One region of the Faecalibacillus intestinalis genome, then DNA from elsewhere that is predicted to be linked to it. Evidence: a T-box and tRNA genes for the amino acid it is inferred to sense, from the RefSeq annotation. Region 1 holds a T-box; the other holds one or more tRNA genes.

Region 1 (4,364 bases):
AATAATTTTTCTTTCCTCGACGAATAACTGTTTTGCTTTGTCCAAAAGCATCTTCTTTTTTAACAGTAAATTCTAAATCTTTAATACGTTCACCATTGATTAAAACAGATCCCCCATTAACAAATTCTCTCGCTTCTCTTTTACTTTTAGCAGCTCCAACTAAAATTAAAACGTCTAAAATATTCATTTCATTTTCTTCAGTTTCAACTGTTGGTACACCTTCAAAAGCAACATCAACTTGTTCTAAAGTTAAATTTTGAATTTGACCAGAGAATAATGTTTGTGAAACTTGAACTGCTTCTTCATAAGCTTCTTTACCATGTAAGAATGTAATAACTTCTCTAGCTAAAGCTTTATGTGCTTCTCTTAAATGAGGTTGTGTTTTATTTTTTTCTTCTAATTCCATAATTTCTTCTGGTGTTAAGAAAGTTAAGAATTTTAAGTAATCAATAACTTTATCATCTTCTGAATTAATAAAGAATTGATACATTTCATAAGGAGAAGTTTTTTCTCGATCTAACCAAATCGCTTTACCATTTGTTTTACCAAATTTTGTTCCATCACTTTTAGTTAAAAGTGGCATTGTAAAACCATAGGCTTCTTTTCCAGTTTTCTTTCTAATTAATTCAATACCAGCAGTAATATTTCCCCATTGGTCTTGCCCAGCAACTTGTAATTGACAATTTTTATTTTCATGTAACCAGTAGAAATCCATTGCTTGCATGATCATATAAGAAAATTCAGTATAAGTAATACCTAAATCTAATCTTCTTTTTACAATGTCTTTATTCAACATATAATTGACATTGAAATATTTACCATAATCTCTTAAAAAGTCAATAAAGTTTAAATCTTTTGACCAATCATAGTTATTAACCACTTCAAAACCAAAAATCTTTTGAGCTTGTGCTTTTAAACAGTCAAAGTTATGTTGAACTTGTTCCTTTGTAATCATTGGTCTTTCTGTATCAGGTTTAGGATCACCAATTAATCCTGTTGCTCCTCCAACTAATAAAATTGGATTATGCCCGGCATCTTTTAATCTTTTACTAATTAAAAATGATGAAAAATGCCCAATGTGCAAACTATCTCCTGTTGGATCAGTTCCAATATAGAAAGTTAATCCTCCATTATTTAATTTTTCTTCAATTTCTGGAGAACTGACATCTTTAATTAATCCTCTCCAAACTAATTCATCATAAATCTTCATAATTTCCTCCTTAAAATAAAAAACTCATTCCCATAGGAACGAGTTGATCGCGGTACCATCCTAAATTCATGTCAAAGACATACACTCAAGTAGATAACGGCTTGCACCGTCTAAGCTTTGCACTTAGAAGCTCCAGAGTGTATTCATATTATCTCTTGGCTTGTTTCCACCAACCACAAGCTCTCTATAACAATTAAATAATATTACTTATCTCCTTCATTGCTGTAAATACATCATATTAAATTTCATATTCAAAGTCAAGTGAATATAAAAATAAACCACTTTCGTGGTTTATTGAATAGTTGATTTACGATAAATATTTGTATAGCCTACGCACACTTCTTTTGTTTCTAATTCTTCTTGATTTAAAATTTTAGTAAGTAAACGTACAGCCAACGCACCCATATCATAAATTGGAAGATGAATCGTTGATAGTGATGGTCTACAAATAAGTGAGTAGCTTGTATCCATCATAGCCATAACTTCCATATCATCTGGAATGTTTATGTTATTATCGATTGCTGCATTAACAACTGCAACCCCTTCTTTATCATAACTTGCAAAAACTAAATCATGTTTATGATTTCTAAAATGTTCAACAAATTGTGTATAGCTTTCTTCATAGTGAGTAGAAGTATTAATAACCTGTGTTGACTCATCAAATGGTAATTGATGATCTTGATAAGCTTTTTTCATTCCTTCAATCAAATCAACTGTACGAATAAGATTTTGTTGAGGACTTACAAAAATAATATTATTTTTACCTTTTTCTAAATAATTATTAACAATATCATATGTAATCTTTTGTGCATCAACATAAACAGAACCTATCGATTCATCACTTACTTGCATTCCAATAACAACTGCTGGAATACTATGTTTTTTAACAAGTTCAATTTGTTGATCAATATTATCGTTATTAAATAATATAACTCCATCGGCTCTTGTGCGAATGACTTTTTCCATAACGTCGTCCATTGGACCATTTCCAATATCATCTGTTGTATAAATCGTAATATTGTAATCCAATGTTCTACCAGCATCACCAATACCACCAATCATATCTTTTACATGAGCAAATAATGATTGTGGGAAGATAATTGCAATAGTTGTAGTTTTGTTTGTCGCAAGACCTCGAGCAATTTGATTAGGTTTGAAGTTTAGTTCATCAATAACCTTCATTACCTTTTCTTTAGTTTTTTCACGAACAACTGATGATCCATTAATAACACGAGATACAGTTGCAAGAGAAACACCTGCTTCTCTTGCAACATCATAAATCGTTGCTTTTTTCATTAGTCTTTTAAATCATCGATAATGACATTTAAATCATCTTCAATGTCATTAATTTCATCTTCTAAATCAGAAAAATCATCAAATTCTTGTTCGCTCATTTTTTCTTTAACTTCATTAATTTTATCATTCACTTGGACAATAACATTATCAACTTGATCTTTTAACTTAGAATATTGGTCGCTATCTTGTAATTTTGTTACAACATCATCAAATTTATCTTTTAATTCATTTAATTTCGCTAAAGAACTATCTTTAAAGTCATCAACATCAAATTCATCAACTGTTTTTTTAATACTATCAATTGTTTCACTAATTAATTTTTGATAGTCTTCAACTGTCATTTCTTTAGCACTATCAAGAGTTTCTTTTCCTTTACCTTTTAATTCTTCTCTTAACTCGCTTCCTTTTTTTGGTGCCAATAACATCCCAACAAGAGCACCAATTCCTAAAGTTGTTAAAAATCTTCCTAATTTCATATTATCTCACCTTTCTATTTTTTCTTAATAAAGCTCATCATCATTTTCAATGGATTAAACTTTGGTCTTTGAGGATCAAAGAACTTTGCAACTGTTTCTACAGGCGCATTTAATAAGTCTAATTTGTAATTGACATCATCTAAGACTTTATCAACTCTTTTCAATGTATCTTGTGCCATTTCAACAGTATCCCCTGTTTGTTTAATCGCTGTTGATGTACGAATAAACAACACCCCCAAAGCAACTAAACAAAATGCACCTGCTAAAATTAAAACACAGTAACAAATGTCCATTGTTGTCATAAACATCCCTCTACTTTCATTAATAATTGTACCATAATTTACTCTTTTTATATAGATTTTTTGGCTTCAATCAACATTTCTTCAAATTTATAAATATCTTTACTACTCATAAATAAGAATACACAGTTATCATATTGCATTAATTCTTTAACACCTGCTTCATCTTCAGTAATGACTTTAGCACGTGCACTATTTTTTGAAATATCATAGATATCAATATCAATACCGTCTTCATGTTTTGCATTTTCTGGGAATGGACAGAAATATGGGTAATCCGCTTTATCCATTTCTTGAGCAAATTCTTTAGCAAAACGCGCTCCCCTTGAAAAACGATCTGGTTGGAAAATGGCAACGATTTTCTTACCAGGGTATCTCACTCTTGTTGCTTCAATAACATATCTGATTGCAGTTGGATGATGTGCATAATCGTCAACAAAAACATTGTTTCCTTGAGTTTTTACAGTATAACGACGTTTTGTTCCTTTGAATGTTTGAAGTTTACTTAAAATATAGTCATAAGACATATCTTCTAAATAACCAAGAGTAATAATAGCTAATGAATTATATAACATATGCATTCCAAATAATGGTATGTTAAAATGTCCAAATAATTCTTGATGAATATAAACATCAAATGATAATCCTTGTGGCGTTTCTAAAACATTAACAGCGCGAACATCATTATTTTCACCTAAACCAAATCTTAAAACATGTTTTTCAAAATGAATTTTCTTAATGTTAGGGTCATCTCCCCAAACAATAACTGTTTTCTTAACTTGTTTAGCAAATTGTTCAAAAGATTGAATATATCTTTCAAGATTTCCAAAATAATCAACATGGTCTAATTCAATGTTATTAATAATGGCATAATCTGGATGATAATGTAAGAAATGATCTTGGAATTCACATGTTTCTGAAATAAAATATTTACTTCCTACTTGTCCATGTCCAGTTCCATCACCAATTAAAACAGATGTTTTATCAAAATCTTCAAATAAATGGTAAGCCATACCTGTTGTTGTTGTTTTTCCATGTGTTCCTGCAACAGCAATAGAAACATAATGTTCCATAAAATCAGCT
Region 2 (21,072 bases), 460 kb from region 1:
CTTTCAAAATGTGAGCGATTTTGATTTGTTGTACTTTTCGATCATTCAATTTAATCACCTAAAATAAGTGTGTTTCATAAATTGAAATTTATGATGAATTCAACGACTAAAACATAATATTACAAACTCTCTATAAATGCAAGACATTTGTACTATAATGTACTAGAAATATTTTGAACTTCTAAAACACCAGGTACTTCTTCCATTAAAATTTGTTCAACACCATCTTTTAATGTTTCATCAATCATGGTACATCCAGCACATGCTCCTAGCATTCTTACATAAACAATCCCATCTTTAAAATCAACATATTCAATATCTCCACCATCTCTTTGTAGATAAGGTCTTAATTTATGAATGACATTTTTTATTTGTTCTTCAATATTTTCCATTTTTGCAAACTCCTTTTTTACTTATTAAGTATATCATATAAATCCTACCATATTTTATATTTTTTCCTTATTAAATACAACACATATGCTTAAATTGTGCTATAATAGTGCCGCAAGGAGTGAAATCAAATGACAAAACTCATCAAACGAGGGGATATCATTGATGTTAAAATAACCGGTATTCAACCTTATGGCGCTTTTGCACTCTTGCCTGACAATTCAACTGGATTAATTCATATTTCAGAAATATCAGATAAGTTTGTTAAAAGTATTGCCAGTTATGTGCATATTAATGATATTGTTAAAGTAAAAGTCATTGATTTTGATCATTCTAGCAATCACGCCAAATTAAGCTTGAAAGCTGTTGACAATCGTTTTCGAAGAAAAGACAAGAAACTCGTCTATAAAAATCCACGAAAACCAATTGTAGAAACACCTAAAGGTTTTTTACCTTTAGCTCAAGCAATGGAAGAATGGTTAAAACAAGGTGTAATGGAGGAAAACTAAATGATCACATTAGATTTATCAAAAGCAAAATTAGCTGAAGATTTAGGATCATACAAAGAAAAAGTAGCAGAAATTCATGATATGATTCGAAACAAAACAGGTGCTGGTAACGATTTCCTTGGTTGGGTTGAATTACCAGAAAACTATGACAAAGAAGAAGTTCAATTAATGAAAGAAACTGCTGCTAAATTAAGAGAAAAAGTAGACGTATTATTAGTATGCGGTATCGGGGGATCTTATTTAGGAGCACGTGCTGCTATTGAAGCAATCAATGGTTTATATTCAGATGATAAAGTTGAAATCATCTATGTAGGAAATACTTTCTCTTCAAATTATATTCATCAAGTTGCTAAATATATTGAAGACAAAGATTTCGCTATCAATGTTATTTCTAAATCAGGAACAACAACTGAAACATCTATTTCTTTCAGAATCTTCAAAGAAATGTGTGAAAAGAAATATGGTAAAGAAGGAGCTCGTGAAAGAATCGTAGCTACTACTGATAGAGAAAAAGGTGCTCTTAAAAAATTAGCTACTGATGAAGGTTATGTAACATTCGTTGTACCTGATGATATCGGTGGACGTTATTCAGTATTAACTGCTGTAGGTTTATTCCCTATCGCTATGGCTGGTATCGATATTGATGAAATGTTAAAAGGTGCTAAAGATGCAATGGTTAAATATAACGATGCAAACATCGAAACAAATGATGCTTATCGTTATGGTGTAGCAAGACAATTATTAAATAAAGCTGGATATTCAGCAGAAATGTTTGTAACTTATGAATTACAATTAAATAACGTTGCTGAATGGTGGAAACAATTATACGGTGAATCTGAAGGTAAAGAAAATAAAGGTATCTTACCTCATAGTGCTGTATTCTCTACAGATTTACATTCATTAGGACAATTTATCCAAGAAGGTTCTAAAGTTTTATATGAAACAATCTTCGAAGTTAAAAATCCACAAAATGATATGATTATTCCAAGTGATCCAGATGATTTAGATGGTTTAAATTACTTAGCCGGAAAATCAGTTGATTATGTTAACAAAAGAGCTTGTGAAGGTACAATCGATGCTCATGTTAATACTGGTAATGTACCAAACATCATTATTTCATTAGATAAAATGGATGCTTATGGATTTGGTTACATGGTTTATTTCTTCGAAATGTCATGTGCAATGTCAGTTTACTTCTTAGGAGTAAACCCATTCAACCAACCTGGTGTTGAAGTTTATAAGAAAAATATGTTCAAATTATTAGGTAAACCTGGTTATTAAAATCAAAGAAAGTAGATTTGTTCTACTTTCTTTTTTTTTACATATTTTATAATGGTGATATGATGAAAAAAGAAAAATATATTTTAATTATGCTTTCACTTTTTATATGTGCTTATCTTTTTTCAAATCGTATGACCCCTAGAATTGAAAATATTGCCAGTAAAGAAATAAATCAATTTATTCAGATACTTATCAATCATACTTCATTTACTCAAAAAATAGATACACATAAACTCTATAAAAAAGAAAATAATTCCATTAGTTTTCAAATGAATTATATCAATGATATTGCCTCTAATTACATCAATAATCTTGAAGAAACTCTTTTAAAGCTTGAAGAAGGCTCTTACCAAGAAAACAATCATTCTCCATACAATAAAAAACTCTTAAAAATCAATCAACAAAAAGGTATTGTTGCACGTATACCTATCGGTTCTCTTACCAATAATATTTTCTTACAAGATCGAGGTCCATCTTTTTCCATTAAATATAAAACACTCTCTTTAACTTCTTCAAATATTAATAAAAAAATTAAAAATTATGGGATCAATCATCTTGCTATCTCTATTGATTTAAATGTTACAATTGTTTTACAAATTCTTTTTCCCTTATATCATGAACATTTTAAAGAAAATTATACGATTCCTCTTGTTTATGAAGTCATTGAAGGTGAGGTTCCCTCATGGTATCAAAATTAAGTATTTTAAAAACATATTATCATCTTCCTTTAGAAGATCAATTTTCATTTACTTATGAAGATGAACATTATTATTTAACAAATAAACCTTTTCCTTTATATTATCAAAAATACATTTCTTTACTTCAAATCAATCCCTTCAAAATCATTAATAATATTTACCAACAAAAAAACTCTCAAGGATACATCCTTTATCAAGTACAAAGCATTCCTCTAGATATCCAAAAAATCATTTCCCTATCACTCATCCCTCAAGAAACAAAAACAATAAAAGAAATAAAAAAAGAGTGGATTCAATATTATGAATCTATTCTTATCTACACACCTTTAAATTCTCTAGAATATCAAATCATCTATTATTCTCTATTTACTCTTTGTCAGCTTTCTATCGAACTTTTAAATCATTATTTCTTGTCCACAACAGCCATTAACCTCTCCTATCAACATAAAAATATTCATTCATATGAAGATGTTTATCTTATAGAGAATATAAACCTCAATTTATACATTCATGATATTTTCTATTTATATCTAAACAATACAATCACAATCAATCAATTAGAACAAATAATCAATGAATATAATCTCACTTCAAAAGATCTACAAATTCTTTTATGTTATGCGCTTTTTCCTCAAATGTGTCTTGTACATTTCCATGAAGATTCTTTAACAAAAAAAAGGAGAAGATTAGTAAAATATAATAAAAAATTGTATTCTCTCATTCTTCTCCTTCAAAAATATATTCAAATCCCACCTCTTAAATGGATAAAATAAAACTACCGATAAAATTTTCGGTAGTTCTCTATTTATAATATTATGTACTTATTTATTCATTTTTACATATTCTTCTAAACATATTCCTAATTCATTGATCTTTTTAGCGTGAACTTTTCCAACATAACGATAATGCCATGGCTCATAGCCTACTTTAGTAATACTATTTTTATTTATTGGATACCGCAGGATAAAACCATATTTCCAACTATTTTTAATCAACCATTGTTATTCGGCTGTTTTTTCTTGACTAGGATCAAGACGTTGATTTTTCATAGAGACAATATCTATTGTTAAACCTAATTGATGTTCACTTGTTTTTGATCTTGCTACCCAAAAAAACAGCTTTATCTAAATCTTCTGTTTTTGAATATCCTTGATTTAAGTATTGATTTACTTTGTTTTTATAAAGATATTCTTGCTTTTTTTGTGTTCGATAGAAAGAACAAATCAGTAAGTTTAAACCTTCTTTTTTTGTCGTTTGTAACATCTCCATTAAATCTTTATAAATTCGTCGATCAACTACTTGTCCATTGTTCAACGATACTAAATCAACTTACCAATTTTCAGGTAGACTATTTTCATAATTAACCAATGTCAACAATTCATCGTGATTAACACTATTGTCTGAATTTTCTTGTTTGTTTTTGATTTTACCAGCAGCAAACAATTGATTACTATTTTGCTGAAGTTGTTTACTCATTAAAAAAATAAACTTGTAATCAATCCACCAATTACCCACACAACAACTAATACTTTCATTTTTTTCGTTTTGTGCTCCTTTCAATAAAAAACGCATCTTTTTTACACTTTTCAGTGTATAAAAAAGATGCGTAGAAACATCACCAAAGAAGTATCAAAGTTGTATCAATAACTAGAACTATCTGTAATATATGTTTGATTATCACCCATTTTAAATAAATATTTATGTATTTCTTTTTCAGTTAAACCTAAATGTTTTCTTCCAAAAGTATATATTTCTATATTTTCTTTATCGCCATGTTTTTTATTGTAATAATCATATTGATATATCAAATGTGTATCTGCATCATTTATAGCATTAAAAAATCCTTGTTCATTTGTTTGTAACATACATAATTTTCATTAAAATCAAATTCTGTCAAAATGCCTAGATTTTTTAACAACCGAAAGCTTACTCGTTTAAACATCTAATCTCTCATTTTTTATTTTTTCAACTTGAAGATGTCCAATTAATTGATTATTTTGTGTTTTAGAAACTGTTAATGGAACTAATGGGATAATGATCAATAAAGTGACAGCAAGCAGAAACTTCATTCTATATTTACACTTCTTCATGCTTCTTTGATCTTACTTAATTCATTTGTTTCCATACCACAACCATTATCTTCAATTATAAACTGATACCCCCTTTCTACTGGATGACCTTTTAAAGATATTCTAGCATTTCCTCCTACTGCTTTACGGGCGTTATCAAGTAAATTTAAACACACCGTTTTTATCAAATCCGGTTCAATAGAGAGCTCTCCAGGTTCAATTATAGTAGAAAATCGAATATGATTTTCTTTCATCAATAAATCCACTGTATCCTCAATTCCTTGGAAAAAAACTTTTGCAGAAATCCTATACACCTTAAAATATTGTTTTTTTTAAAACAATCAATTCCAATAACTTCATTGACATTGATTCTAATCGTTTTCCCTCTTCAACAATCAATATTTTATACATGGAATCACCTCAATTTCCACCTTACATCTAAGTTGCATCATACTTCATCATTTTAATAAAAAACACACACCTACATAGTAAGTGTGTTAGCTCCTTCATGGAGCGGGTGATGGGAATCGAACCCACGTAGTCAGCTTGGAAGGCTGAAGTTCTACCATTGAACTACACCCGCATTGAATGGTGCCCAGGGCCGGAGTCGAACCGGCACGGATTTTAAGGTCCGCAGGATTTTAAGTCCTGTGCGTCTACCAATTTCGCCACCTGGGCTTATTCAGTTAAATGGTGACCCGCAGGCGACTCGAACGCCTGACCCTCTGATTAAAAGTCAGATGCTCTACCAACTGAGCTAGCGGGTCATACCTTATGGCTGGGGTAGCTGGATTCGAACCAGCGCAATGACAGAGTCAAAGTCTGTTGCCTTACCGCTTGGCTATACCCCATTCATTAGATAGATGGTGGAGAGGAGTGGATTCGAACCACCGAACCAAAAGGAACTGAGTTACAGTCAGCCGCGTTTAGCCACTTCGCTACCTCTCCATCATGGTGCCGGCTAAAGGACTTGAACCCTCAACCTACTGATTACAAGTCAGTTGCTCTACCAATTGAGCTAAGCCGGCATTTTATTTATTTTAAACACTATTTTTTAATGGTGGAGGCTAACGGGCTCGAACCGCTGACCCTCTGCTTGTAAGGCAGATGCTCTCCCAACTGAGCTAAGCCTCCTTGACTAGTGCCCACTTATAATAACATCTCTATTCCCTTACGTCAACAGCTTTTTACATTTTTTTCATATTTTTTTATCAGTTATAATATCATCTAATGGAATATCAAAATCTTCAGATTGATAATGCTCAATATATTGAAATGAATAAGCCAGTCCTATTGTTGGTGCATTAAAATCTTTAAGATATCGATCATAATAACCTCCACCATAGCCCAAACGATAACAATTTGCATCATAACCTACAAGTGGAACAATCATTAAATCAAGAAATTCTTTATTAATTTCTTGTTTATCTATCGGTTCATCAATACCATATTTATTTTTTATCATTTTATCTTGATATAAAGTAAAATACATTTCTTTACCGCGAACTATGGGAACATAAAATTCTTTTTGAGTTTTAAATTCTTCAATTAATTTCCAAGTATCCACTTCATGTTTATAAGATAAATAGATTCCTATTTTTTTACTTTTAATGAAACGTGGATCTTTTTTTAACTTTTCTATAATGAAATGAGATTGTTTTTGATAATCATCAAAAGCCAATCTCATTTGTATCAATTGTTTACGTAATTGTTTTTTATCCAATTCCATTTTCACCAAAGTCCATTTTAATCAATTGATTTAATTCAACAGCATATTCCATTGGTAATTCTCTTGAAAATGGTTCAATAAATCCCATAACAATCATTTCTGTCGCATCTTTTTTAGAAAGACCTCTAGACATTAAATAGAAAAGTTGTTCATCTGAAATTTTAGAAACAGTTGCTTCATGTTCAATTAAAGAATCATTATTTCTAGCATAGTTTGTTGGCACTGTATCACTTGTTGAAATTTGATCTAAGATCAATGTATCACATTCAACTTTACTTTTAGCGTTGATTGCCTTTGGATTATGTTGTACTAACCCACGATAGTTTGTTTTACCACCGTTTTTAGCAATTGACTTAGAAACAATACTACTTGAAGTATTTGGTGCTAAATGAATCATTTTAGCTCCAGAATCCATAATTTGATTTTCTCCAGCAACAGCAATTGTAATACAAGAACCTTTCGCTCCTTCTTCCATTAAAACACAAGTTGGATATTTCATTGTAACAGCAGAACCAATATTTCCATCGACCCATTCCATTTGTCCATTTTTATAAACCTTCGCTCTTTGTGTCACTAAGTTTAAGATATTATTAGACCAGTTTTGAATTGTTGTATAACGGCATTTAGCCCCTTCTAAAACAACAATTTCAACAACTCCTGTATGTAATGAATCTTTTGAATAATTTGGTGCTGTACATCCTTCTACATAATGAATATCAGAACCTTTATCAACAATAATCAATGTTCTTTCAAATTGTCCCATTTGTTCAGAATTGATTCTAAAATAAGATTGTAAAGGTTTTTCTAGTTTTACTCCTGGTGGTACATAAATAAATGATCCCCCAGACCAAACAGCTCCATTTAAAGCTGAAAACTTATTATCATTATAAGGAATAACTGTATCAAAATACTTTTTAAATAATTCTGGGTATTCTCTTAAACCACTATCAATATCTAAGAAAATAACACCTTTTTCTTGAACTTCTTTCAACATATTATGATAAACCACTTCTGATTCATATTGAGTTGTTACCCCTGATAAATATTTTTGTTCTGCTTCAGGAATTCCTAGTTTATCAAAAGTATCTTTAATCGTTTCAGGGACTTCTTCCCATTTATTTGTTTGTTTATCAGAAGGTCTAATATAATACGTATACTCATCAAAATCTACTCTACTTAAATCGACACCCCATGTAGGCATTGGCTTTTTCAAAAAACAATCGAGTGCTTTTAAACGATATTCCAACATCCATTCAGGTTCACCTTTAATGGCAGAGATTTCTCTAATGATATCTTCATTAATTCCTTTAGGTGTTTTAAAAACAGACACATCTTTATCAGGAATCATAGTTTCATCATTTTCCATGAGTTTCCTCCTTTTCACTTTCATCAATTAATTGTGTAATTCCTTTCCATCCAAGAGTTGCACATTTAATTCTATTGGCCTGTTTATGAGTGTTATAAAAAGCAATCGCTTCTTCTAATATTTCAGGATCATAATCTTTTTCAAAAATCATATTCATATAATTTTCAATAATAACCCTTGCTTCATCAATTGTTTTACCAATTAATAATTCTGTCATAATAGAAGTACTTGATGTACAAATCGCACACGCTTCTCCATCAAAGCGAATATCTTCAATCACTCCATTTTCTATTTTTGCTTGTATATCAATATTATCAATACAAGTTTCACTATCCATATTGACTTTTTTATAGCTATCGTCTTCAACTAATTCACGATTACGTGGATTTTCATAATGATCCATAATAATTTGACGAAGCATCATATTATCCAAAGAAGGCATCTAAAAAGTCATCCCCTTTCTTACATACTTCAATAAACTGATCTATTTCTTCTTTTGTATTGTAGAAATAGAATGAAGCTCTTAATGTTTGTGAAACATGTAAATATTCATCTAATATTTTTGCACAGTGTTGACCAGCACGGATGGCAATTCCATACGTATTAAATAAAGATGCACCATCTTGAGAAAAAACATTTTTAATATTGAAAGCAATTGCTCCAACACCATTTTCATTGTAAATTTCAATGTTATCTAATTCTTTCATCTTTTCAACGGCATATTTTCTAAGCATTGCTTCATGTTCTTCAATATTTTTCATACCAATATTTTGTAAATATTCAATGGCACTACCAAGACCAATGACCCCTTCAATATTAGGTGTTCCCGTTTCAAATTTTGTTGGTGCATTTTTAAGCTTTACTAAACCACAGCTATTGTATCTTGCATTACTTCCTCCACCAAAACGTGTTGGTGTCATTTCATCCAATAAATGATATTTTCCATATAATACACCTACTCCTGTAGGTCCACACATTTTATGTCCTGAAAAAGCAAAGAAATCAACATCTAAATCTTGAACATCAACAGCATAATGAGGTGCACTTTGAGCCCCATCAGCACAAACAATAATATCGTGTTCATGAGCAAAATTACAAATTTCTTTAATTGGTGCTAAATATCCTAAAACATTTGTAATTTGCGCAAGTGAAATAATTTTTGTATGTTCAGTCACTGCTTTTTTGACATTTTCTAAAGTCACTTTTCCTTCTTCGTCTAGATCAATATATTTAATGATAGCTCCTGTATGTTTAGCCACTTCAAACCAAGGAAGCGTATTGCTTGCATGTTCAGCAAGAGTAATCAATACTTCATCTCCTTCTTTTAAATGTGTCACTCCATAACCAAAAGCTACCATATTCAAACTATCTGAAGAACCATAAGTATAAACAACTTCCTCTGGTTTACAATGAATAAAATCAGCAACAATACTTCTTACATATTCAAATTTTGTATCTACTTCATGTGATAAATCATAATCTCCACGATGTGCATTTCCAGAATAATTTGTTAAATAATCACAAACACTATCAATCACACATTGAGGTTTTAAAGTTGTTGCCCCATTATCTAAATAAATAAGAGGTTTTCCATGCATAGTCTTTTTAAGCATTGGAAAATCTTCTCTAATTTTTAAAACATCTAACATTATAGTCCCACCTTTTCTTTCAAAACATCTGAAAATCTTTCTTTTAAAGATTCTACACTGATAAATTCTAAAACAGGTAAGAAATAACCATAAGTGACTAGATGCATAGCATCTTGTTTAGAAAGACCTCTAGACATTAAATAATAAAGATGATCTTCATCAATCTTTCCAACACTTGCTCCATGGCTTGCTTTAACATCATATTCATCAATATATAAATACGGATTAGCTTGTGCTTTGCACCCTTCATCAAAAACAATAATTTTATTTGTTTGATGTGTATCTGATCCAGACATACCTTTATAAATACGTCCCACACCATCAATAATTAAACTTGCTTTTGATTTAACAATACCATAGTTATCCATATCACCATATGTATGTGGTGCTAAATGTTCTAAAGTCATTTCATAATGTTTATTTTCTTTTTCTTTGCTTAAAGAAGCTAAACGAAGTTTAACACTTGCTTCCTCTTCAAGTAAACGATATTTTATTTTTGATAAAGTTGTATAATCTGTTAATTCTACATAAGCGCAAGACACTCTTGCATACTTATAAACATCAACATTTTCATCTAAATCAAGTTGAATATTTTGATGACTATTTTTTTCAACATATCTTAAAACTTCACTTGATTCATTGATTTTTATATTTTTTGTATAAGAACAAGACTTTGATGCTTCATACATTTCTACAAGATCTACATGTAAACGATCTTTAATTTCAATATTAAATTGATAAGTTCCTTCTTCTGTTGTCTTATAAATAATTTGTACTTTTGCATCTTCATTAATCATTAAAGTTTGATTTTGAATTTGAATATCTTGTTTAAAAGATGTTTCTTTGATTGTTCCATTTTCTAAAACAAGATAATTATCAATATCTACTAATCGACTCATTATTTAGCTTTAACCTTATTTCCACAACTACCTAAAACAATAGGTTGTTTATCTTCTTCAGTTTCAAAATCAAAACCTAGTTCTTTAACCCAACGATAACCTTCTTTATCAATACGATCTATTAATTCTTGTCCTCCACTTAATACAATTTTTCCATCTACTAATATATGAACATGACTAGGTGGTACAAGTTCAAATAATCTTTCATAGTGTGAAACCATCACACAACCAAATGAATCTGATTTCATATCATTTATAGCTTCAGAAACAATTTTTAAAGCATCAACATCTAAACCAGAATCAATTTCATCCAATAATGCAAATTTTGGTTTTAATAATTTCATTTGCAAAATTTCATTTCTTTTCTTTTCTCCACCAGAAAAACCTTCATTTAAATAACGATGTGCTAAATTTTCGTCCATTTTTAAATCAGCAATATTTTTATCTAATTCTTTAATAAATTTAAATAAAGATACTGGTTTTTCTTGATGAGCATTGAGTGCAGCTCTTAAAAAATCAGAAGTGACAACTCCTGGAATTTCTTGAGGATATTGCATTCCTAAAAAGATTCCTGCTTTCGATCTTTCATCGACTGACATTTCTAAAACATTTTGTCCATCCAAGTAAATACTTCCCTCTGTTACTTGGTATTTAGGGTTTCCCATGATAGCTGATAGCAATGTTGATTTACCATTACCATTAGGTCCCATTAATGCATGTATTTCTCCTGTATTGATTGTTAAATCAATTCCTTTTAGTATTTCTTTATTATCAATACAAACATGTAAATTTTCTATTTTTAAAGTTGACATAAATCAAGCCCCTTTCTACCCACAACATTCTACTAAAATGTCAAAAAAAAAACAATCAATGTGATAATCTTTTGTATTAACAATTTATATTATATCCAAAATATGGTATATTATTTAAACAAAAGGAGTGATAATGTGAAATTTCTGAAATCTTTATTTCAAGTCATATCATCCAAAAAAATTACACAAACCCTGTTAAACTTACTTATTTTATTTTTGATCGTTCTTTTATTAGATATTACAAAAGAAGTATGGGGTGGCGCTTTTAGTATTTTTTGGAAGATTATAAAACCATTCTTTGTAGCATTTGCAATCGCTTATGTTTTAAATCCGCTTATTGAATGGGTACAAAAATATGTAAAAAATCGTGGATTATCTTTAATTATTGTTTATGTAGGAATCATTGCTTGTTTAATACTTATTTTATCACTAGCAATTCCACTTGTAATTAATAGCGTAACAGACCTCTATCCTGCTTTTGAAGACGGTTTGATTTTTATTTCGCGCTTTGTACAAAGTCATTTAGGCTTCAATATTTCTGAAATAACAACTTATATTCAAACAGAAGCAGCGAAACTTTTACAAGATATGACAGTTATTAATACAACGTTTGATGTTTTAAATTCTGTTATTGTAAAAATTGGAAACGGCTTGATTTATTCAATCCTTGCAATCTATATGTCTATAAAATTTGATAGTATAAGAATTGCAATTAATCATTTTGCAGGAAAATTTGATGAAAACTTACCTGTTTATTTAAAGGAAATCAATATTTCTTTAATTGAATATATTGAAGCTTTTGCTTTAAGTGCTCTTATTCAAGGTCTTACAACAGCTTTTGTCTATTTGGTTATTGGTCATCCAAACTGGATCTTACTTGGTATTTTCTCAGCTATCAGTTCGGTAATCCCTTATGTAGGTCCAATTGTTGCTAATTTACTTGGAATTGTCACTTCAATTACGATGGGGACAACAAAACTTATTATTTTATTTGTACTGATTTTTATTCAATCAAATGTTGTTCCTTATGTCATTCAACCAAAAATATATTCATCAAAAATCGATTTATCGATTATGTGGGTATTATTTGGTATTTTAACTGGTTCAACTTTGTTTGGTGCATGGGGAATGATCATCGCAATGCCTATTCTTGTTACTATTAAAATCAGTTATCGTGTTTATCGTCAACATAATCCTCAACCTAAAAATGCTTAGCAAATTGCTAAGCATTTTTTATAACATATTACAAATAATCACTAATAAAATAAAAAGTACTAAAACAAGCGTAAAAGAATTTTCACACTTCATATAAACCCCTCCCTTATATCCTTTTAGTATAAATTATGTAATAAATATGTTTGACCGTGTGTTTTTGCCCATAATATTGAAATAAGTGGGAAAAAATAGTATACTTTTTAAGTCTACAAGAAGGAGGAAAATTATGAAATTTAAAAAATGTGCTGCCTTATTACTTGTAAGTAGCTGCCTTTTGACTGGATGTACAACTTCATCAGCAAAAAAAGTTGATTCAAAATACGTTGTTGCATCTTTAGAAAAAGGAAATAAAACAAAAAATATCTTTGCTGATAATTTATATAAAGATATTATTGATAATTCAAGTAATAATTCAACAGTCTTTAATGCTGTATTACAAAACTTAGTTGATCAAAAATTCCCTGTCAACGATGATATGAAAGAAGATGCTGCTACAATTATTAAACAAATTAAATCAGCATATAAATCTAATTATGGTGATAACTATAAAGATTCATTAAATCAAGCTTTAACATCTGCAGGATATAAGAATTTATCTGAATATCGTCAAAAAATGATCAAACAAATTCAATATGCTAATTTCTTATTAGATTATATTGATGATCATTTTGATGATGTCTTTAATGATTACTATCAACAATGTGCTCCAAAATATGTAAGTTTAATTAAAATTTCTGTATCTGATACAAGCTCACCTACAGATGATGAAACTTCTAAATTAAATGAAGTTAAAGAATTAATCAGTAATACGGATAAATCATTTGGAGATATTGCTCAAGATTACTCTAATGATTCTACTTCAAGTAAAAAAGGATCATTAGGTATCGTTGATAGTAAAGATACTTCTGGTATTGCTAATAGTTATGGTAAAGATGTCTTTAATGCTATTGAAGCATTAAGTGAAGGACAAGTTTCTGATGTTATTACTGGTGATAATGGATATTATTTTGTAAAAGTAACAAGTACTGATAAAAAAACTTTAAAGAAAGAATTAAAGAAAACTGATATTGATTCTCCTTTATTAGCTTATGATGATTATTTACAATATGTTGTCTATAATTCTTATAAAATCAATTATAAAGATAAAGATATTAAAAAAATCGTTCAAGAAGTTGTTAATAAAGCCTTAGAAGAAAGAAAAACAGAAAGAGGTGAAGCCTAATGAATTCATTAAAAGATAAGCTTTACCAATATAGATTATTAGTTATTATCGTATGTATTTGTCTTATTGGTGGTTGTGGTTATGGTCTTTATAAAAGCTTTAACAAAAAAGATGATTCCTATGTAACCCATGTAAAAGATGGTGATTCAGCAGTTGTTAAAACAGGTGATGTAACAATTACTAAAGATGATCTTTATGAATATTTCTTAGATAATGATGGGTTAAATATGACTTTAAACAGTGCTATCAATTATGTAGCTGATCAAGAAATCACTGATGAAGATGCTATTAATTCTAAAGTTGAAGAATTAAAACAACAATACCTTCAATATGCTGGTACAAGTGATCTAGAAACTTACGCTAAAGATGCTGGCTATGAAAGTGAAAACGATTTTGTAAAACAAATTTTAGAGCCTAATGCAAAAATTCAACTTCTTCAAGAAAAATATGTTGAAGATAATTTCAAAAGTTTAGTTAAAGAATATAAAGTAAAATATCTTAAATATTTTACGGTTGATACTGAATCACAAGCTTTAAAAATTATTAAAGATTGTACAAGCGAAGAATCTTTCACAAATTATTTTAATGAAAATAGTGGAACAGATGCTGGTTTAGTTACAAAAGAATCAAGTAGTGTTGATTCTAAAATCATTAAAAAATTAGATAAATTTACAAAAGATGGTATTTATGCAAAAGCAATTAAAACATCTGAATCTAAATATGCAATTGTTTGGGTTTACAATACGGATAAATCAAATTTAAAAGATGAAATTAAAAAAAGTTTAACTTCTATTTCTAATTTTTCTACAAAATGTGAAACTTCTTATTTAAGAAAGTATAACTTTGATGTTTATGAACCATCAATCAAAAAGAAAATAAAAAAATCTTCTAAAGATTATTTTGAATAAGGTCTCGACCTTATTCTTTTTTTGTTTTAAAATAGAGCTATGGAGGAAAAGAAAATGAGTAACTGTATTTTTTGTAAAATTATTAATAAAGAAATTCCTGGAAAAATCATTTATGAAGATGATGTATGTATTGCTTTTTTAGATTTATCACAAGCAACTTATGGACATACCCTTGTTATTCCTAAAAAACATTTTGAAAATATTCTTGAAGTTGACGCACAAACATTGGCTCATGTAATGCAAGTCACTCAAAAATTAGCTAAACAAATCGTTGAAAAACTAAACGCTAAGGGATTGAATATTTTAACAAATACAAATGAAGTTGCAGGTCAAACCGTTCATCATTTCCACGTTCATATTTTACCTCGATATGATGAAAAAGAACTTGTTATTGAATTTAATGATCATAGTCAAGATGTTGATTTAGATGAAGTTTATCAAAAAATCGTAAAATAAAAAGATGGTTTTCCATCTTTTTAGAATAAAGAAAGTTGTTCAAAGTCATGAATATCTTTCTTTTTTATTGGTGTTTTTTCTTCAAATTCTTGTAAATATTCAAATATTTCTAAGTAATTACACATCATTTGATATTCTTGGCATTTTTTAAAGAATAAATTCATTAAATCCCTATTATGCGGGCTATTAAGCGTATATTGATCATTATACGTCATTTGATACTTTTCTTTCATACCAGGAAATAAACGATCTAGTTGCTTATAATAATATTCTCTGCTTCCCTCTCTTAAAGTAACTCCCATACCAAAACAAATAATTCCTTTAACTCCTGCTTCATGACATTCTTCTAAAATCTTTAAAATATTTTCTTGACTATCATTAATAAAAGGCAAGATTGGTGTTAACCAAACAATTGTGGGAATCCCATTTTTATGGAGTTCTTTTAATACTTCTATTCTTCTTTGAGTTGTACAAACACCTGGTTCTAACTTTTGACATAAATTTTCATCAAATGTTGTAAGCGTCATTTGAACAACACATTTTGTTTGTTGGTTAATTTTCTTTAAAAGTTCCAGGTCTCTTAAAATTAAGTCTGACTTCGTAATAAGTGTTACTCCAAAATGATATTGTTCAATAAGTTCTAAAGCTTTTTGTACATGCTTTAATTCTTTTTCTAAAGGCATATATGGATCACACATAGATCCCATTTGAATCATACATTTCTTTCTTTTATGTTTTAAACCATTTTCTAATAAAGAAAGCGCATTTTCTTTAACTTCTATATCTTCAAAGTCATGTTCAAAATGATAACACTTGCTTCTTGAATCACAATAAATACAGCCATGTTGACATCCCCTATATAAATTCATTGTATTATCATTAGATAAAATTCCTTTTACTGCTTTATAATGCATATTATAACCCCCATTGCTTATCATTTTAACATAAATTAAAACAATAAGTTTGTCATATTTCAAAAAATACATCAAAAAATTGGATTTAAAAACGATTTTGTATTTCAAAAATCGTTTATTTCTTCATTATTCTCTTAATTTTATAATAAAGTGTTTTCATATAAGGAATTTCAAACAAATAAGCTGGATGTTCCCAATAAATATACATAATCATTATAAAATAAACAAATACGCCTACAACAACAGATAAAATAAGAGGTAAAAAGACTCTATGAGTAAGTGTAAATAAACCATAATAAACACCTAAAACAATCGCTCCCATAACCAATGAAGCTAATAAAGGAATCACATAAGTTCTTTTTATTTCTTGTTTATAGCCTATTTTTTGACGTAAAGCTTTTTGATTTAAATAACACACTTGAAGCGCATATGTACAGTTACCAAACACTAAAACATAAACCCCTAAAGGTGTAATAAACAATAATAACGCAATAATGATGATGTGACAGACAAGTGAAAATGCTGCATTTCTTAATGGAACATTCACTTCTCCTAAAGCTTGTAAAATCCCATTTGTAAGTGTTGATAAACCATAAAAGATAATCGCTGGAGATCCTAAAGCAAGCAATAATGTAGCTGTCATAATTGTCTCTTTTTGAGGAAATAAAACACCCATGATTGGATAAGATAATACTGCCATTCCTACTGCCGCTGGAATTAAAATCAACATTGTTACTGATAGCCCAGATGTAATATGTACTTTTGCTTCTTTAACATTTCCAAGTGCCCAAGCAGATGAAATAGAAGGAATAGAAGCTGTAGACATCGCTGAAGCTAGAGCAACTGGCACATTTTGTAAAACAACATATTTTCCTGCATAAACACCATAATTTGAAATATAAGTAATTTTATCAATATGATGAAATGATTGAGCAAAATAGAAAATATACATATCGATCGTAGTGACTAAATTATATACACAAGTTGCTAGAATGATGGGTGCAATAATATGCATGATCATTCTAAAAATTTCTTGATACGAATCTACTCGTTCACTCGCTTCTTCATCTTTTTCTTCTACAAAAGTATTTTTCTTTTTTAAATACATAAAAATCATGTAGATCAAACCAACTAAAACACCAGCCCCTGTTCCAATTGCAGAACCAGCAGCACCATATGATCCTACTTTTGTTGCATCTACACCAAGATATGGTTGAATAAAAATATATGCAGCTAGCAATGCAACAACTGCATTAAAGATTTGTTCAATGATTTGTGAAACAGATGTATAAACCGTTGTCTTATGTGCTTGAAAATATCCTCTAAATACTCCTAATAAGCCCGATAAAAAAATTGTTGGACATAAGACCCTTAGTGCAGGAACAGCATTAACATCCACAATGAATGGCGCCAAGATAAATAATAAAATTGCTGCACTCCCAGCAATGGCACAAACATAGATAAATACACATTTTAATATTCTTTTAACATTTTTATATTCTTTTAAAGCAATCTTCTCTGATATCAATTTAGAAATAGCTGTAGGAATACTATACGATGAAATAAGTAAAACTAACGCATAAATATTATAAGCTGTTGAATAATACCCATTTCCTTCGTCTAAAATCATCGCAGTTAAAGGGCTACGATATAAAAGCCCAATGATTCTAACTAAAATTCCTGCAAGTGCTAAAATTGATGCTTGTTTAACAATTGAATTAGAACGACTCATAACGACCTCACTTTCCAAAATTCATTATAACAAATATTACCATAAAACAAAATAAGCAATCTTATGATTGCTTATCTTTTATTCATCAATACCTGTAATGATCCATTTGTCATTTTTCTTTTCTAAAGTAAATGTTGCTGTTAGTTTTTCAGTAGGTGCGTTTTTATATGTTTCTGTCATGCTTTGATAAAGAATAGGTGCAATACCATCATATACTTTAATTTGATATGCTGATAGACCTTCTTCTTGATAGACTTTAGCAAGTTCATCTTGATGTTCTTCTACATATTGTTGTGCAGTTGTGTTTAATTCACTTTGATCAAAAGATACTTGTGAGTAATCTTTTTGTTTTCCTGTCACTTTAACTGTTGTTTTATCCCCATCTGCTTTGATATCTTTAATTTTGATATCTGTAAATAAATCTTTGAAAATAGCTTTTTTGAATTTATTTGTTTCATCAACAAAAACTTTACCATATTCTTCTTCAGTATATTGGCTTAATTCTTTTTCCATTTTTTCAAGATCCATTCCTGATAAAACATCTTCACTCGCTACCTTTTTAAGTTTTGTAATGTCGCATTCCTTTACATAATCAAAAAAGTTTGTTACAACTTCCTTTTGTTCATCTGTTGATGAAGAAGCACCACATCCAGCAACAAATACAAGTGCAAATACGCACATTAACTTCATTAACTTTTTCATACTATTCTTATCCCTCCATAGGATAATTATATCATAAAAAAAGAATGAGGACATCCCCATTCTTATAATTCTTCTCCGTTTGTTTCGATAACATGTTTATACCAATCAAATGATTTCTTTTTACTTCTAGAAAAATCACCTTCATGATTATTATTATAGTTAACATAGATAAATCCATAACGTTTATCATATTCACCAGTTGAAGCGGAAACAATATCAATTGGAGACCACATTGTATATCCAAGTAAATCAACACCATCATATTCAACAGCATCTTTCATTGCTTGGATATGTTCTTTTAAGTAATCGATACGGTATTGATCATCAACTGTACCATCTGCTTCTTTTTTATCGTAAGCACCAAATCCATTTTCAACAATCATCATTGGAAGTTCAAAACGGTCATTGAACCAGTTTAGACACCAACGTAATCCAAGTGGGTCAATTTGCCATCCCCAATCTGATGCTTTTAAGTATGTATTTCTTACGAAATCTTCAGGTACATAATCAAATGTTTTTTCATTACGTCCTTGATATTTTGTCGCAAATGACATGTAATATGAGAATCCAATATAATCTACTTTACCTTCAGCTAAGATTTTCTTATCTTCTTCAGTAATGAAATCATATCCTTTTCTTTCAAATTTCTTTAAGATATGACGAGGATAATGACCTCTAGCATGTACTTCTACATACCAATATTTTTGATGCATTGCACCTAGAGCATTCATTACATCTTCTGGTTTTGGTGAAGCTGGATAAACACCATTCATCCCAATCATACATCCTACTTGTAAATCAGGATTGATTTCATGTGCTGCTTTTACAGCTAATGCTGAAGCCACTAATTCATGATGTGCTGATAAATACATTAAATATTCTGCATCGTCACCTTCTTGAAGTAAAACAGCACCTTCTTGAATTAAGTTATGTTGTGTCGCATCAGCTTGGTTATTGATTTCATTGAAAGTCATCCAATATTTTACTTTATGTTGATATCTTTCAAAACATACTTTCGCAAATTTAACGAACATATCAATTGCTTGACGATTTCTAAATCCACCATATTCTTTAGCTAATGCCCAAGGTAATTCAAAGTGTGATAATGTAATAACAGGTTCAATACCATATTTATGACACTCATCAAATAAATCATCATAGAATTTTAAACCTTCTTCATTTGGTTCTTTTTCATCTCCTCTAGGGAAAATACGAGTCCATGCAATAGAAGTTCTAAATGCTTTAAATCCCATTTCTGCAAACAAAGCAACATCTTCTTTATAACGGTGATAGAAGTCAACACCTACATGGTTTGGATAATCTTCACCTTCAATAATACCATCAGTTAAACGTCTTGGCGCACCTGTAACGTTATCTCCTGCAGTTTCGACATCGCTACAGCTGATTCCTTTTCCACCTTCTTGCCAAGCACCTTCACATTGATGAGCAGCAACTGCTCCACCCCATAAAAAATCTTCTCTAAATCCCATTCTATTTCCTCCTTAAAATACACATCTATCATACCATTTTTTAGTACCGTTTTCATTAGTATAATAAAAATTGGTAAAGAAAATTTTGCCAACTATAAACTATTTGCTAGACACTCTAAAATATACAAAACAGGAACTTGGGTTACAGAATTAGCATAATATTTATCTTTTACATTAGGTAAATGGTAATTGATACATAAATCAGCCATTTGAGCCGCTTTATTATGACTATTTTCAGAAATTAAAATGACCTTCGTTCCATAACTTTTTAAATTCTGTATTCTTCCTAATACCTCTGTTGTATTTCCTGAAACCGATAAAATAATTGCGATCGCTTTTTCATAAAAATCAAGTCGCATACTAAAATCTTCTATATATAACGATCGTATTCCTTTTCGATTAAACAAACCATGGCCATATTGTGCAAGAATGCCTGATAAACCAATTCCATAAAAAATAACATCTCTTGCTTCTTTAATTAAAGCTACTGCCTCTTGAATTTCTTGATAAAACATCTCATTATCAACACTATAAAAAAAATTAAAAATATGTTCTAATTGAAATGTATTGGTATTTACTTGTTCATGTTCTTCTAATTTTAAATAAGCTTTATATTCTCCAAATCCTTCAAAGCCTAATTTTTGGCAAACTCTTGTAATCATAGCTGTTGATACATGTAATTGATTTGCTAGATCTTTTAATTTCATTGAAATAACCATGTTTTTATTTTGTATTAAATAAAAATAAATATCATATTCTAAAGGATTTAAATTTGTTATTACTTCATTTACTTCCATTTACATCACCAAATACATTTTACTAAAAAAAAACTACTAATCAAGTATGATTAGCAGTTATATATCTTTTTATAGTTTGCAAGTGCACCTATTAAATTTGAATCATTATCATATTTACAACGAACAATGTTTACTTGAGGAATTGGAACATCAATTGACTGATAAATCTTATCCAGTGATTTTTGAAGATATTCTAATAAAATTGGTTGTTTACTAATACCTCCACCAATAGCA

What was found. The T-box of region 1 lies ahead of tyrS (tyrosine--tRNA ligase). A T-box ahead of a tRNA ligase gene usually reads a tRNA of that ligase, here a tRNA-Tyr.
Region 2: it has a tRNA-Tyr gene. The T-box ahead of tyrS (tyrosine--tRNA ligase) is inferred to sense a tRNA for this amino acid. The anticodon was not compared.

What each region holds. Positions count from the first base shown of each region.
Region 1 is NZ_AP024085.1:1,529,052-1,533,415, forward strand. Features, by position in the region: gene tyrS (tyrosine--tRNA ligase) at 1-1,210, opposite strand, end outside; T-box leader at 1,242-1,439, opposite strand; gene Fi14EGH31_RS08365 (LacI family DNA-binding transcriptional regulator) at 1,502-2,506, opposite strand; gene Fi14EGH31_RS08370 (YtxH domain-containing protein) at 2,506-2,982, opposite strand; gene Fi14EGH31_RS08375 (DUF948 domain-containing protein) at 2,997-3,284, opposite strand; gene Fi14EGH31_RS08380 (UDP-N-acetylmuramate--L-alanine ligase) at 3,332-4,364, opposite strand, start outside.
Region 2 is NZ_AP024085.1:1,057,027-1,078,098, reverse strand. Features, by position in the region: gene Fi14EGH31_RS05670 (NifU family protein) at 153-392, opposite strand; gene Fi14EGH31_RS05665 (S1 RNA-binding domain-containing protein) at 522-899, shown strand; gene Fi14EGH31_RS05660 (glucose-6-phosphate isomerase) at 900-2,180, shown strand; gene Fi14EGH31_RS05655 (sporulation protein YunB) at 2,243-2,878, shown strand; gene Fi14EGH31_RS05650 (hypothetical protein) at 2,863-3,651, shown strand; gene Fi14EGH31_RS15570 (M15 family metallopeptidase) at 3,700-3,873, opposite strand; gene Fi14EGH31_RS15565 (D-alanyl-D-alanine carboxypeptidase family protein) at 3,962-4,192, opposite strand; gene Fi14EGH31_RS15325 (hypothetical protein) at 4,208-4,450, opposite strand; gene Fi14EGH31_RS15320 (hypothetical protein) at 4,519-4,743, opposite strand; gene Fi14EGH31_RS15560 (hypothetical protein) at 4,813-4,947, opposite strand; gene Fi14EGH31_RS15315 (ATP-binding protein) at 4,965-5,213, opposite strand; tRNA gene Fi14EGH31_RS05630 (tRNA-Gly) at 5,457-5,530, opposite strand; tRNA gene Fi14EGH31_RS05625 (tRNA-Leu) at 5,537-5,625, opposite strand; tRNA gene Fi14EGH31_RS05620 (tRNA-Lys) at 5,639-5,714, opposite strand; tRNA gene Fi14EGH31_RS05615 (tRNA-Gln) at 5,723-5,798, opposite strand; tRNA gene Fi14EGH31_RS05610 (tRNA-Tyr) at 5,812-5,895, opposite strand; tRNA gene Fi14EGH31_RS05605 (tRNA-Thr) at 5,900-5,975, opposite strand; tRNA gene Fi14EGH31_RS05600 (tRNA-Val) at 6,006-6,081, opposite strand; gene Fi14EGH31_RS05595 (5-formyltetrahydrofolate cyclo-ligase) at 6,146-6,670, opposite strand; gene sufB (Fe-S cluster assembly protein SufB) at 6,663-8,042, opposite strand; gene sufU (Fe-S cluster assembly sulfur transfer protein SufU) at 8,032-8,484, opposite strand; gene Fi14EGH31_RS05580 (aminotransferase class V-fold PLP-dependent enzyme) at 8,468-9,691, opposite strand; gene Fi14EGH31_RS05575 (SufB/SufD family protein) at 9,691-10,590, opposite strand; gene sufC (Fe-S cluster assembly ATPase SufC) at 10,590-11,402, opposite strand; gene Fi14EGH31_RS05565 (AI-2E family transporter) at 11,538-12,617, shown strand; gene Fi14EGH31_RS15690 (YjcZ family sporulation protein) at 12,636-12,710, opposite strand; gene Fi14EGH31_RS05555 (peptidylprolyl isomerase) at 12,844-13,839, shown strand; gene Fi14EGH31_RS05550 (peptidylprolyl isomerase PrsA family protein) at 13,839-14,747, shown strand; gene Fi14EGH31_RS05545 (HIT family protein) at 14,802-15,203, shown strand; gene Fi14EGH31_RS05540 (SPL family radical SAM protein) at 15,224-16,117, opposite strand; gene Fi14EGH31_RS05535 (putative polysaccharide biosynthesis protein) at 16,233-17,849, opposite strand; gene Fi14EGH31_RS05530 (hypothetical protein) at 17,928-18,551, opposite strand; gene Fi14EGH31_RS05525 (6-phospho-beta-glucosidase) at 18,614-20,041, opposite strand; gene Fi14EGH31_RS05520 (MurR/RpiR family transcriptional regulator) at 20,134-20,838, opposite strand; gene Fi14EGH31_RS05515 (ROK family protein) at 20,889-21,072, opposite strand, start outside.